Regions from separate parts of the Streptomyces sp. NPDC006624 genome, predicted to be linked through region 2. Evidence: riboswitches for the same ligand, from Rfam matches in the RefSeq annotation. Region 2 holds a riboswitch; each other region holds the start of a gene.
What was found. Region 2 has a riboswitch for thiamine pyrophosphate ahead of ABZY20_RS18785 (thiamine ABC transporter substrate-binding protein). Riboswitches for the same ligand answer to the same signal wherever they lie in the genome.
Positions count from the first base shown of each region.

Region 1 (3,848 bases), on a different contig from region 2:
GTACTCCATCGCGAGGTACACGTACGCGCCGTCGGTGCCCTGGTCGAAGACCTGCACCACGTTCGGATGGGCCAGCCGGGCCACGGACTTCGCCTCGCGGATGAACCGCTCGACGAACGAGCCGTCGACCGCGAGCGAGGGGTGCATCACCTTGAGCGCGAGGACCCGGTCCAGCCGGGTGTCGACGGCCCGGTAGACCGTGGCCATCCCGCCGACCGCGATCCGCGCGTCGATGCGGTACCGGCCGTCGAGCACCTGCCCGACCAAGGGGTCCTGAAGGGTCGTGTCCACGCAGGCGAGTGTACGAGTCACCGCCGACACCCCGGTCCCGCCGCCGGAATTCGGGGCGGGACTGCAGCCGACCTGTGACGTGCCCGGCGACCGCCTACCGGAAGGCGGGCCGCTCCGGATCCAGGACGGCCATGCCCTCCGCGGGAGAGGACGCCTGGGCGAAATGCCGCCGCGGGATGCGCCCGGCCCGGTACGCCAGCCGGCCCGCCTCCACGGCGTGCCGCATCGCGTCGGCCATCAGCACCGGCTCCTGCGCCCGCGTCACCGCCGAGGCGAGCATCACCCCCGCGCACCCCAGCTCCATCGCCAGCGCCGCGTCCGACGCCGTCCCGGCCCCCGCGTCCAGGATCACCGGCACGCGCGCGTGCTCGACGATCAGCTGGAAGTTGTGCGGGTTGCGGATGCCGAGCCCCGAGCCGATCGGCGAGCCCAGCGGCATGATCGCCGCGCAGCCGGCGTCCTCCAGCTTCCGCGCCAGCACCGGGTCGTCGTTGGTGTACGGCAGGACCGTGAAACCGTCGTCCACCAGCGTCTCGGCCGCGTCCAGCAGCTCGATCGGATCCGGCAGCAGCGTGCGCTCGTCGGCGATGACCTCCAGCTTGATCAGGTCCGTGCCGAGCGCCTCGCGCGCGAGGCGGGCGGTCAGGACGGCCTCGCCGGCGGTGAAGCAGCCCGCCGTGTTGGGCAGCACCCGGATGCCGAGCCGGTCGAGGACCGACAGCACCGAGCCGTGCACGGAGGCGTCCACGCGGCGCATCGCGACCGTCGTCAGCTCCGTGCCGGAGGCCACCAGCGACCGTTCCAGCACGTCGAGGCTGGGTGCCCCGCCCGTACCCATGATCAGGCGGGACGTGAAGGACGTGCCACCGAGGACAAACGGATCGTCGGCCATGGTCAGCCTCCTTGGACGGCGGTGAGGACTTCCACGCGGTCCCCTTCGGACAGGGGCGTGGCGGGCCACTGCGCGCGCGGGACGACGGTTTCGTTGAGGGCGGCGGCCACCCCGGAGGGCGAGGCGGTGAGCGACCTCACGACGGTGTCGAGAGCGGTGCCGGGCCGGACGTCCCGGGGCTCCCCGTTGACGGAGATGTTCATACGGGCTGCTCCGTGAGTGCGGTGGCGCCGAAGCGCCGCGGGGTGAAGGGCCGGGCCTCCTCGGGCAGTTCGCCCGTGACCAGGGCGTGCGCCAGGGCGTCGCCGGTGACCGGCGTGAGCAGGACGCCGTTGCGGTAGTGCCCGGTGGCCAGCAGCAGGCCGTCCAGATCGGTCGGGCCGAGCAGCGGGGCGTTGTCCGGGGAGCCGGGCCGCAGTCCGGCCCGGGTCTCGGTGAGCGGCAGCTCGGTGATGCCCGGGACCAGCTCGTGCGCGTCGCGCAGCAGCTCGTAGACGCCGCCGGCGGTCACGGTGGTGTCCCAGCCCAGTTCCTCGGTGGTCGCCCCGATCACCAGCTCGCCGCTCTCGCGCGGCACCAGGTAGACGTGGCTGCCGCGCACCACCGCGCGCACGGTCCGGCTCAGGAACGGCCCGTGCCGCCGCGGCATGGTCAGCCGCACGACCTGCCCCTTCACCGGCCGCACGGGCGGCAGCACCTCCTGAGGGACGCCCGCGAGCCTGCCGCTCAGGCTGCCCCCGGCCAGCACGACGCGTCCGGCGGCCAGCTCGGTCCCGGCGCTCGTGACGGCGCCCGTGGCCCGGTCCCGTACGACGGTGAGCCGCTCCGCCCACTCCCGGTGGACCACCACGCCCGCCCGCTCGCACGCCTCGACCAGGGCCGTGGCCAGCCGCCGCGGGTCGATCTGGTGGTCGCCGTCGACCCGCAGCCCGCCGCGCACGCCGGGCGCGAGCATCGGCTCAAGACGGCGGCACTCCCGCCCCGACAGCCACTGCGACTCCAGCCCCGACTGCTGCTGCAGCGCGTGCAGTTCACGCAGATGGGCCCGGTCGTCGGCGTCCAGGGCCACGGCGAGCGTGCCGCAGCGGCGGTAGCCGAGGTCGCGGCCGGTCAGCTCCGCCAGCTCCGCGGCGAAGTCCGGGTAGCGGCGGGCGGAGGCCAGATTCAGACCGAGCAGGGTCTGCTCGCCGTAGTGCAGTTCCGTGACGGCGGCCAGCATCCCGGCCGCCACCTGGGCGGCGCCGCCGCCCGGCTCCGGGTCCAGCACGGCCGTTGCGAGCCCGCGCTGCGCGGCCCGCCAGGCCGTGACCAGGCCGATGATCCCGCCCCCGATGACGAGGACGTCTGAGGTCGGCGTACGCGACATGGGCGTCCAGCCCCTCCCTTCGCCGGCATGACCCGGATCAGGTTCGTACGGTCGGAGGCCGCCAGCCTCCCTCTCAGCCCGGTGCGTCCGGGCTCCCGCGAGTGCTCTACGTTGGCCACCCTAGCCCGCCCCGGTACACCGCAGTAAGGGAGCCTCGCCCATGGCCCGATCGCTCGACGGTCTCGTCCTCGCCCCGGTCGCCGACCAGGCCCCGGGCCAGGTCGGGACCCGCACCCGGTTCGCCTACCACGAGCAGGACGGGCGGATCTGGGCCGACTACGCGGGCGGTGACGTCGTACGCGGGCATCTGGTGGGTATCCGGGAAGGTGACAGGCTGGATTTCCGGTACGTCCAGCTCAAGCGGGACGGGTCCACCTCCTCGGGGCACTGCGTGTCGACGGTCGTGGAGCTGCCCGACGGGCGGGTGCGGCTGGAGGAGACCTGGGAGTGGGAGTCCCAGCAGGGCAGCGGGACGAGCATTGTGGAGCAGGTCACGGCGCACGAGCACTGACTGACGGAGTGTCAGTTGTCTATGGTGATCAGGTGAGCGAGCAGACGCAGGAACCAGGGTCCTCCGCGCCGCGGCGCGTGGTCGTGGCGGGCGCGGGCATGGCCGGGGTGCAGACCGCGGTCGCCCTGCGCGAACGGGGCTTCGCCGGCGACGTGGTCCTGATCGGCGCCGAGTCCCACCAGCCCTACGACCGGCCGCCGTTGTCCAAGGCCGTCCTGCTCGGCAAGTCCGAGGGCTCCGCCTTCGACGTCGACTTCGCGGCCCTCGGCATCGAACTGCGGCTGGGCAGCGAGGTGCTGGGCCTGCGCCCCGGCGACCACGAGCTGGACACCCGCGACGGGCCCGTGCCCTACGACGTCCTGGTCGCCGCCACCGGGGCCGAGCCGGTCCGGCTGCCCGGCTCCGAGGACATGCCGGGCGTGCACCTGCTGCGCACCCTGGACGACGCCCAGCGGCTGCGGCCGGTGCTCGCCGCGCAGGGCGGCATCGTGGTCGTCGGGGCGGGCTGGATCGGCGCGGAGTTCGCCACGGCCGCCCGGGAGGCGGGCTGCGCGGTGACCGTCGTGGAGGCCGCCGGCCGGCCGCTGGCCGGGGCGCTGCCCGCCGAGGTCGCGGCCCCGATGGCCGGCTGGTACGCCGACGCGGGCGCGGTGCTGCGGACGCACGCGCGCGTGGAGCGCGTCGAGCCCGGCGCGGTGTACCTGGACGACGGCTCGCGGCTGCCCGCGGACGCGGTCGTCGTCGGCATCGGCGCCCGTCCCGCGACGGGCTGGCTGGCCGGGTCCGGT
Region 1 covers NZ_JBEXOM010000001.1:387,763-391,610, forward strand. Annotated here, with positions in the region: gene pknB (Stk1 family PASTA domain-containing Ser/Thr kinase) at 1-291, opposite strand, end outside; gene ABZY20_RS01765 (thiazole synthase) at 386-1,183, opposite strand; gene thiS (sulfur carrier protein ThiS) at 1,186-1,386, opposite strand; gene thiO (glycine oxidase ThiO) at 1,383-2,549, opposite strand; TPP riboswitch at 2,547-2,658, opposite strand; gene ABZY20_RS01780 (hypothetical protein) at 2,710-3,060, shown strand; gene ABZY20_RS01785 (FAD-dependent oxidoreductase) at 3,093-3,848, shown strand, end outside.
Region 1: linked by a shared signal. The riboswitch ahead of thiO (glycine oxidase ThiO) and the one ahead of ABZY20_RS18785 (thiamine ABC transporter substrate-binding protein) in region 2 are both predicted to bind thiamine pyrophosphate.

Region 2 (3,848 bases):
TGCCGCGGGTCGAGCTGCGCCCACAGGCCGCCGACCGTCCGGACGACGACCGCGTAGTTGAAGAAGACGTGCGCGAGCAGGATCGCCCAGACGGTGGTGTCCAGCCGTACGCCCCACAGCTCGTCGAGCAGCCCGCCGCGCCCGACCAGCGCCAGGAACGCCGTACCGACGACGACCGTCGGCAGCACGAACGGCACGGTCACCACCGCCCGCAGCACCTGCTTGCCCCGGAAGTCGAAGCGCGCGAACACGTACGCGCCGGGGAGCGCGATCAGCAGCGTGAGCGCGGTGGAGACGAGCGCCTGCCAGGTGGTGAACCACAGGACGTGCCGGACGCCGGACTGCGCCAGCACCTCCCCCAGCCGCCCGAGCTGCCACGCCCCGTCGGTCTTCAGCCCGCGCGCGACGATCGCGGCGACGGGGTAGGCGAAGAAGACCGCGAAGAACGCGACGGGCACGGCCAGCAGGCCGAACCGCGCCGCCGCGCCCCGCGCCCGGCCGGTCACTTGAGTACGAGCGACGTCCACGACTTGACCCACTCGTCCCGGTGCTCGGCGATCCTCGCCGGGGCCATGGTCTCGGGATCCTTCGCCTGCGGCCCGTACGTCACGAACTCCGGCGGCACCTGTGCGCCCTCGCGCACGGGGTAGACGAACATGTTGAGCGGCATGTCGTTCTGGAACTTCTCGCTGATCAGGAAGTCGAGGAGCGCCTTGCCGCCCTCGCTGTTCTTCGCGTTGCTCAGCAGCCCGGCGTACTCGACCTGCCGGAAGCAGGTGCCCTCGGCGACCCCGGTCGGGGCCGCGCTCGGCTTCGGGTCGGCGAAGACGACCTCGGCGGGCGGTGAGGAGGCGTACGACACGACGAGCGGCCGGTCGCCCTTGGCCTTCTTCCCGGCGGCCGAACCGGAGAACTCCTCGTTGTAGGCCTGCTCCCAGCCGTCGACGACCTTCACGCCGTTGGCCTTGAGCTTCTTCCAGTAGCCCTGCCAGCCGTCGTCGCCGTACCGCGCGGCGGTGCCGAGCAGGAAGCCGAGGCCGGGCGAGGACGAGGAGGCGTTCTCCGTGACGAGCAGGTTCCTGTACGCGGGCTTGACGAGGTCGTCGAAGCTCTTCGGCGGCTCGAGATCCCGGTCGGCGAAGTACTTCTTGTCGTAGTTGACGCAGATGTCGCCGGTGTCGACGGGCGTGACCCGGTGCTTGTCCTGGTCGGCCCGGTACTCGGCCTTGATCCGCTCCGAGCCCTTCGCCTCGTACGGCTGGAACAGGCCGTTGTCGAGGGCGCGGGAGAGCAGGGTGTTGTCGACGCCGAAGAGGACGTCGCCCTGCGGGTTGTCCTTGGTGAGGATGGCCTTGTTCACGGCCTGCCCGGCGTCGCCGTCCTTGAGGACGTCGACCTGGTAGCCGGACTGCTTCTCGAAGGCCGCGATGACGTCCTCGGACGCGGCCCACGAGTCGTGGCTGACGAGCGTGACGGTCTTGGAGCCGCCGGATTCCTGGCCGCTGCCGGACGAGCCGCACGCGGCGAGCGTGCCGGCCAGACCGAGCCCGGCGACCGCCGCCGTCAGCCGCGTTCTGTTGATGCTCACTTCATTCCTCCTGGGGTGACCAGGAGAAGACGCGGCCCCGCCCGGGACTTTCCGTGGTCCCGGGCAGGGCGCAACAGCTCGAGTGGTGACCGATCTCCCTACCCAGAATGACCTGGGCCAGGTTCGGAGGGTCTGCGGCCGTGTGCCGCACTCTCAGCGCTGTGGCGCTCCCCTGTCGGAATATGCAGATGTTCTTACGCCGGTCAGACTACCGTTCGGTGGCCGCGAGCTGACCACACGCCCCGTCGATCTCCTGACCACGGGTGTCCCGGATCGTCACCGGCACACCATGGGCGGCGATGGCCTCGACGAACGCCTTCTCGTCCTCGGGCCGGGAGGCGGTCCACTTCGAGCCGGGCGTCGGGTTCAGCGGGATGAGGTTGACGTGCACGGGCCTGCCCTTGAGCAGCCGCCCGAGCCGGTCACCGCGCCACGCCTGGTCGTTGATGTCGCGGATCAGCGCGTACTCGATCGACAGCCGCCGTCCGGACCTGGCGCTGTACTCGAAGCCGGCGTCGAGCACCTCGCGCACCTTCCACCGCGTGTTCACCGGGACGAGGGTGTCGCGCAGCTCGTCGTCGGGGGCGTGCAGCGAGATGGCGAGACGGCACTTGAAGCCCTCGTCTGAGAACCGGTGGATGGCCGGGACGAGCCCGACCGTCGAGACGGTGATCCCGCGCTGCGAGAGCCCCAGCCCGTCGGGCTCGGGGTCGGTGAGCCGCCGGATGGCGCCGACGACCCGGTTGTAGTTCGCCAGCGGCTCGCCCATGCCCATGAACACGATGTTGCTGAGCCGCGCGGGACCGCCGGGGACCTCCCCGTCCCTGAGGGCCCGCATCCCGTCCACGATCTGGTGCACGATCTCGGCGGTGGACAGGTTCCGGTCCAGTCCCGCCTGCCCGGTCGCGCAGAACGGGCAGTTCATCCCGCACCCGGCCTGCGAGCTGATGCACATGGTCACCCGGTCCGGGTAGCGCATCAGCACGGACTCCACGAGCGTCCCGTCGAACAGGCGCCACAGCGTCTTGCGCGTGGTGCCCTGGTCGGTCGACAGATGCCGCACGACGGTCATCAGCTCGGGCAGCAGCGCCTCCTGCAGCCGGCCGCGCGACTGGGCGGGGATGTCCGTCCACTGCTCCGGATCGTGCGCGTACCGCGCGAAGTAGTGCTGCGACAGCTGCTTGGCGCGAAACGGCTTCTCCCCGACCGCGGCAACGGCCTCCTTGCGCTCGGCAGGAGTGAGATCGGCGAGATGCCGCGGCGGCTTCTTGGCTCCGCGGGGGGCGACGAATGTGAGTTCTCCGGGCTTAGGCATGGCCGTACCAGTGTCGCAGATCGATTCAGGTGACCCGCGGCCCCGGCCGGCGGAACCCCTGAGGTACGCCCCGCCTACTTCCCCGCAGCCTCCAGCCGGTCCTTGAGGAGCCGCTCGTTGCGCGGGAGTTCCTTGCGGATCTGCGGGCGTACGACGAGGGGGACGAGGACCTTGCCCATGCCGTGGCCCTCGAAGTCGATGTCGATCGTGACGTGGGAGCGGCGGCCCTCGTCGAAGGGCTCGACCTCGCCGTGCACCAGTGCCCGGACCGGGCCGTCCACGCCGCGCATGCCCCAGCTGTGCGGCGGGTCGTACTCGGTGATCTCCATGGTCTGCGGCATGACCCGGCGTCCCATGTGCCGGGTGACGCGGACCCGGGTGCCGACGCCGACGGGCCCTTCGTCGAGGCGCTCCGCGGACACGGCGCTCAGCTGCCACTCCGGCATGCGCGAGGTGTCCGTGACGTACTCGTAGACGTCCTCGGGGCGGCAGTCGACATCGATGGTCTCTCTGATGCTGGACATGTTGACCCCCATGTGCCGGTTACACCAGAATCGTCCCACTTCGCACTCCGGGCGTCCTCCCGAGACGGCAACGAGCTCCCGTCCGGTCCGGACGGGAGCTCGCCGAGGGTGCCGGGCCGGCTCAGCCGGATCCGACGAAGAGCACGAACAGCAGCCACACCACCGGCGCGGTGGGCAGCAGCGAGTCGAGACGGTCCATGATGCCGCCGTGGCCGGGCAGCAGCGTGCCCATGTCCTTGATGCCGAGGTCCCGCTTGATCATGGACTCGCCGAGGTCGCCGAGCGTGGCGGTGACCGCGACCGCGAGACCCAGCAGCAGACCCTGCCACCAGGCACCGTCGTCGATCAGGAACTGCGTGCACAGCGCCCCCGCCGCCATCGCGAAGGCCACCGCGCCCAGCAGGCCCTCGCGGGTCTTGCC
Region 2 covers NZ_JBEXOM010000009.1:119,525-123,372, forward strand. Annotated here, with positions in the region: gene ABZY20_RS18780 (iron ABC transporter permease) at 1-527, opposite strand, end outside; gene ABZY20_RS18785 (thiamine ABC transporter substrate-binding protein) at 503-1,588, opposite strand; TPP riboswitch at 1,666-1,772, opposite strand; gene rlmN (23S rRNA (adenine(2503)-C(2))-methyltransferase RlmN) at 1,797-2,903, opposite strand; gene ABZY20_RS18795 (SRPBCC family protein) at 2,978-3,427, opposite strand; gene ABZY20_RS18800 (phosphatidate cytidylyltransferase) at 3,549-3,848, opposite strand, start outside.

Region 3 (3,848 bases), on a different contig from region 2:
GAGGTGCTGATCCGGCTGCAGGTGGGCGGCGACCAGGCGCTGTTCCGGTCCTCCACGGCGCCGCTGGTCGCCTTCCTGGACCGTACGGACAAGCTGGTGCCGCTGGGCCAGGAGGGCGCGCTCGCCGACTTCGACGCCCACCTCGACGAGGCTCTCGACCGCATCCTGGCGGAGCAGGGCGCCGGATGAGGCAGCGGCCGGCGGCACGGTGGAGGAACGCTTCACCGGATGCCGCCGCCTCTTGCAGGAACGCTTCTCTGACGCACCCGCCGCCTGTCGGCGTCAGCGCTTGCGGCGCCGGCCCCTCCCGCCCCGCACCGGTGCCGCCGCTGTCTCCGCGGCGGCGGACTCCGCTCCCGGGCGGTCGGCCGAGACCACCAGCGCCGCCAGCGCCGTGGTGACCGGCACCGACGCGACCAGGCCGATCGAACCGACCAGCGTGCGCACGATCTCCTCGGCGACCAGCTCGCTGTTGGCGACCGTGCCCACCCCGCTCTGCGCGATGGAGAACAGCAGCAGCAGCGGCAGCGCGGCACCCGCGTAGGCGAGGACGAGCGTGTTGACGACCGAGGCGATGTGGTCGCGGCCGATCCGGATGCCCGCCCGGTAGAGCCCGCGCCAGCCCATCGACGGGTTGGCCTCGTGCAGCTCCCAGACCGCCGACGTCTGCGTGACCGTGACGTCGTCGAGGACACCGAGCGAGCCGATGATGATGCCGGCGAGCAGCAGACCGCTCATGTCGATCGTCGGGTACAGGCCGTGGATCAGACCGGTGTTGTCGTCGGTGTTGCCGGTGAGCGCGGCCCAGTCGATGAACACCGAGCCGAGCAGGCCGATCAGCAACAGCGAGATGAGGGTGCCCAGTACCGCCACGGAGGTTCTGGCGGACAGGCCGTGACACATGTACAGGGCGATGAGCATGATGGCGCTCGCGCCCACCACCGCCACGACCAGCGGATTCGAGCCCTGCAGGATCGCGGGCAGGATGAAGAAGTTCAGCAGCAGGAAGCTGATGGCCAGGGAGATCAGCGCCATCAGCCCACGCAGCCGTCCGACCGCCACGACGGCGAGCGCGAAGATGCCGGCCAGCACCGTCAGAGGCAGACGGCGGTTGACGTCGGTGACCGAGTACTGCAGTTCCTTGGGCGCGGAGGGCTCGTAGGCGACCACGACCTCCTGGCCCTCGTGCAGCTGGCGGGACTGGTCGGGCTGGACGATCTCGGTGAACGTACGGCCCTTGTCCTTGCCGCTGTCGATCCGGATCGTGGCCCGCTTGCAGTCGCCGTTCTCCTGCTGCACCGCGGAGGACCCCTCGGCGGTGGAGGTGTCACCGGTCGGCGGGACGCCCTGGGCGCCGGCCTCCTGACAGCTCACCTCCACGACCTTGGTGACCGTGGCTTGCTGGGTCTGCCGGTCGAATCCGACGCCCGTGCGCTCGTGCGGCGGGGCACCGCCCGGCCACAGCACGGCGAGACCGACCAGGACCGCGGCGGCGAAGGGAATCAGGATCGCCGCGATCACCTTGCGCAGGTGCGTGGAGACGGGGGCCGCCGGACCGTGGCTGTGACTGTGCGAGTGCCCGTGGCCGCCGCCGGGCGAGGGGCCCCCCGGGCCGGGACCGTGTCCGTCACCGCCGCCATGACCATGTCCGTCACCGCCGCGGCCGTGCCCTGGCCCGTCACCGGGGCCGTGTCCGTGTCCTGGCCCGTCACCGGGGCCGTGTCCGTGTCCTGGCCCGTCACCGGGGCCGTGTCCGTGTCCTGGCCCGTCACCGGAGCCGTGCCCGTGTCCCGGCCCGACAACCGAGCCGTGCCCGTGGACGTCGTCGCCGTGCCCCTGTCCGCCCCCGGGACCCCGCCCGGGCCCGGGGCCGGCGCCGTGCGCGTCCCCGGGACCCTGTCTGCCCACAGGACCACCACCGTGCCTGGCCCCGGGGCCGTAGCCCTGTCCACCGGCCGGACCGGCACCGTGACCGTCTCCCGGCCCGGCTCCCTGGCCGCCGCCGGGTCCGTAGCCACTGGTGGGACCCGAGGAGTACCCGCCGGAAGCACCGGAGCCACGCTCAGGGCCGGTGCCGAAACGCGCACCGGGCACGGACCGCTGCCCCCGGGCAGGCGAGTGCCCGCCCCCGGCCGCGGCATCAGGGCCGCCTCCGGGGCCGTTGCCGTTTCCGGCGCCGGATCCGCGGGGCGGTTCGGGCGGTGGGTACGGAGGTCGGTTCGTCGTGGTCACCGACCGATCATCGCAAGAACGACGGGGGCCCTCTGTTCACCGCGCCAAGATTGCCGCTAGCGTGGAGGCACCTTTTGTACACGCGGGAGCTCGGAGCACCGGGCTGAGAGGGCGCTGACCTCCGTCCCAGCGATGTTTCACATGAAACATCACCGAAGTCGAGTGATGTTTCACACGGAACGTCGGCAGACGGATACCGCTGCGTCGACCGCCGAACCTGTTACCGGGTAATGCCGGCGTAGGGAGTAGGTCTCATGACCAACAAGGACGTACGCACGCCTGCCTCCGTTCAGGACACCCAGTCCGAGGAGGCCGGGAAGTCCATCGGCTGGCACAAGGCATACGTCGAGGGCACCCGCCCCGACCTGCGGGTGCCGGTCCGCCAGGTGCACCTCACCAACGGGCAGTCGGTCACGCTGTACGACACCTCCGGCCCGTACACCGATCCACTCGTCGAGACCGACGTGCGCAGGGGCCTGCCGCCGCTGCGCGAGAACTGGATCATCGCCCGCGGTGACACCGAGGAGTACGCGGGCCGTCCCGTCCGTCCCGAGGACGACGGCATCAAGCACACCGCGCCCCGGGGCGGCCTGCGCAACCTCGACGCCGTCTTCCCCGGACGGCCGCGCCAGCCGCGCCGCAGCCGGGACGGCAAGGCCGTCACCCAGCTCGCGTACGCCCGCCGCGGCGAGATCACGCCCGAGATGGAGTACGTGGCCCTCCGGGAGAACGTGGCGCCCGAGGTGGTCCGCGACGAGATCGCGGCGGGCCGGGCGGTGCTCCCGGCCAACGTCAACCACCCCGAGATCGAGCCGATGATCATCGGCAAGCGGTTCCTGGTGAAGGTCAACGCCAACATCGGCAACTCGGCCGTGACGTCCTCCATCGAGGAGGAGGTCGAGAAGATGACCTGGGCGACCCGCTGGGGCGCCGACACGGTCATGGATCTGTCCACCGGCCGCAACATCCACACCACGCGCGAGTGGGTCCTGCGCAACTCCCCCGTCCCCATCGGAACGGTGCCGCTCTACCAGGCCCTGGAGAAGGTCGACGGCCGGGCCGAGGAGCTGACCTGGGAGATCTACAAGGACACCGTCATCGAACAGGCCGAGCAGGGCGTGGACTACATGACGGTCCATGCCGGGGTGCGCCTGGCGTACGTGCCGCTCACCGCCAACCGCAAGACCGGCATCGTCTCCCGCGGCGGCTCGATCATGGCCGCCTGGTGCCTCGCGCACCACAAGGAGTCGTTCCTGTACGAGAACTTCGAGGAGCTCTGCGAGATCCTCGCCGCGTACGACGTCACGTATTCCCTCGGCGACGGTCTGCGGCCCGGGTCGATCGCGGACGCCAACGACGAGGCGCAGTTCGCCGAGTTGAGGACGCTCGGGGAACTCAACCGGATCGCGAAGCGTTTCCACGTACAGACCATGATCGAGGGCCCGGGCCACGTCCCGATGCACAAGATCAAGGAGAACATCGACCTTCAGCAGGAGATCTGCGATGAAGCCCCGTTCTATACGCTCGGCCCGCTGACCACGGACGTCGCTCCGGCGTACGACCACATCACCTCCGGCATCGGCGCCGCGATGATCGCCTGGTGGGGCACGGCGATG
Region 3 covers NZ_JBEXOM010000007.1:165,233-169,080, forward strand. Annotated here, with positions in the region: gene ABZY20_RS15970 (SsgA family sporulation/cell division regulator) at 1-189, shown strand, start outside; gene ABZY20_RS15975 (YibE/F family protein) at 283-1,521, opposite strand; TPP riboswitch at 2,305-2,494, shown strand; gene thiC (phosphomethylpyrimidine synthase ThiC) at 2,487-3,848, shown strand, end outside.
Region 3: linked by a shared signal. The riboswitch ahead of thiC (phosphomethylpyrimidine synthase ThiC) and the one ahead of ABZY20_RS18785 (thiamine ABC transporter substrate-binding protein) in region 2 are both predicted to bind thiamine pyrophosphate.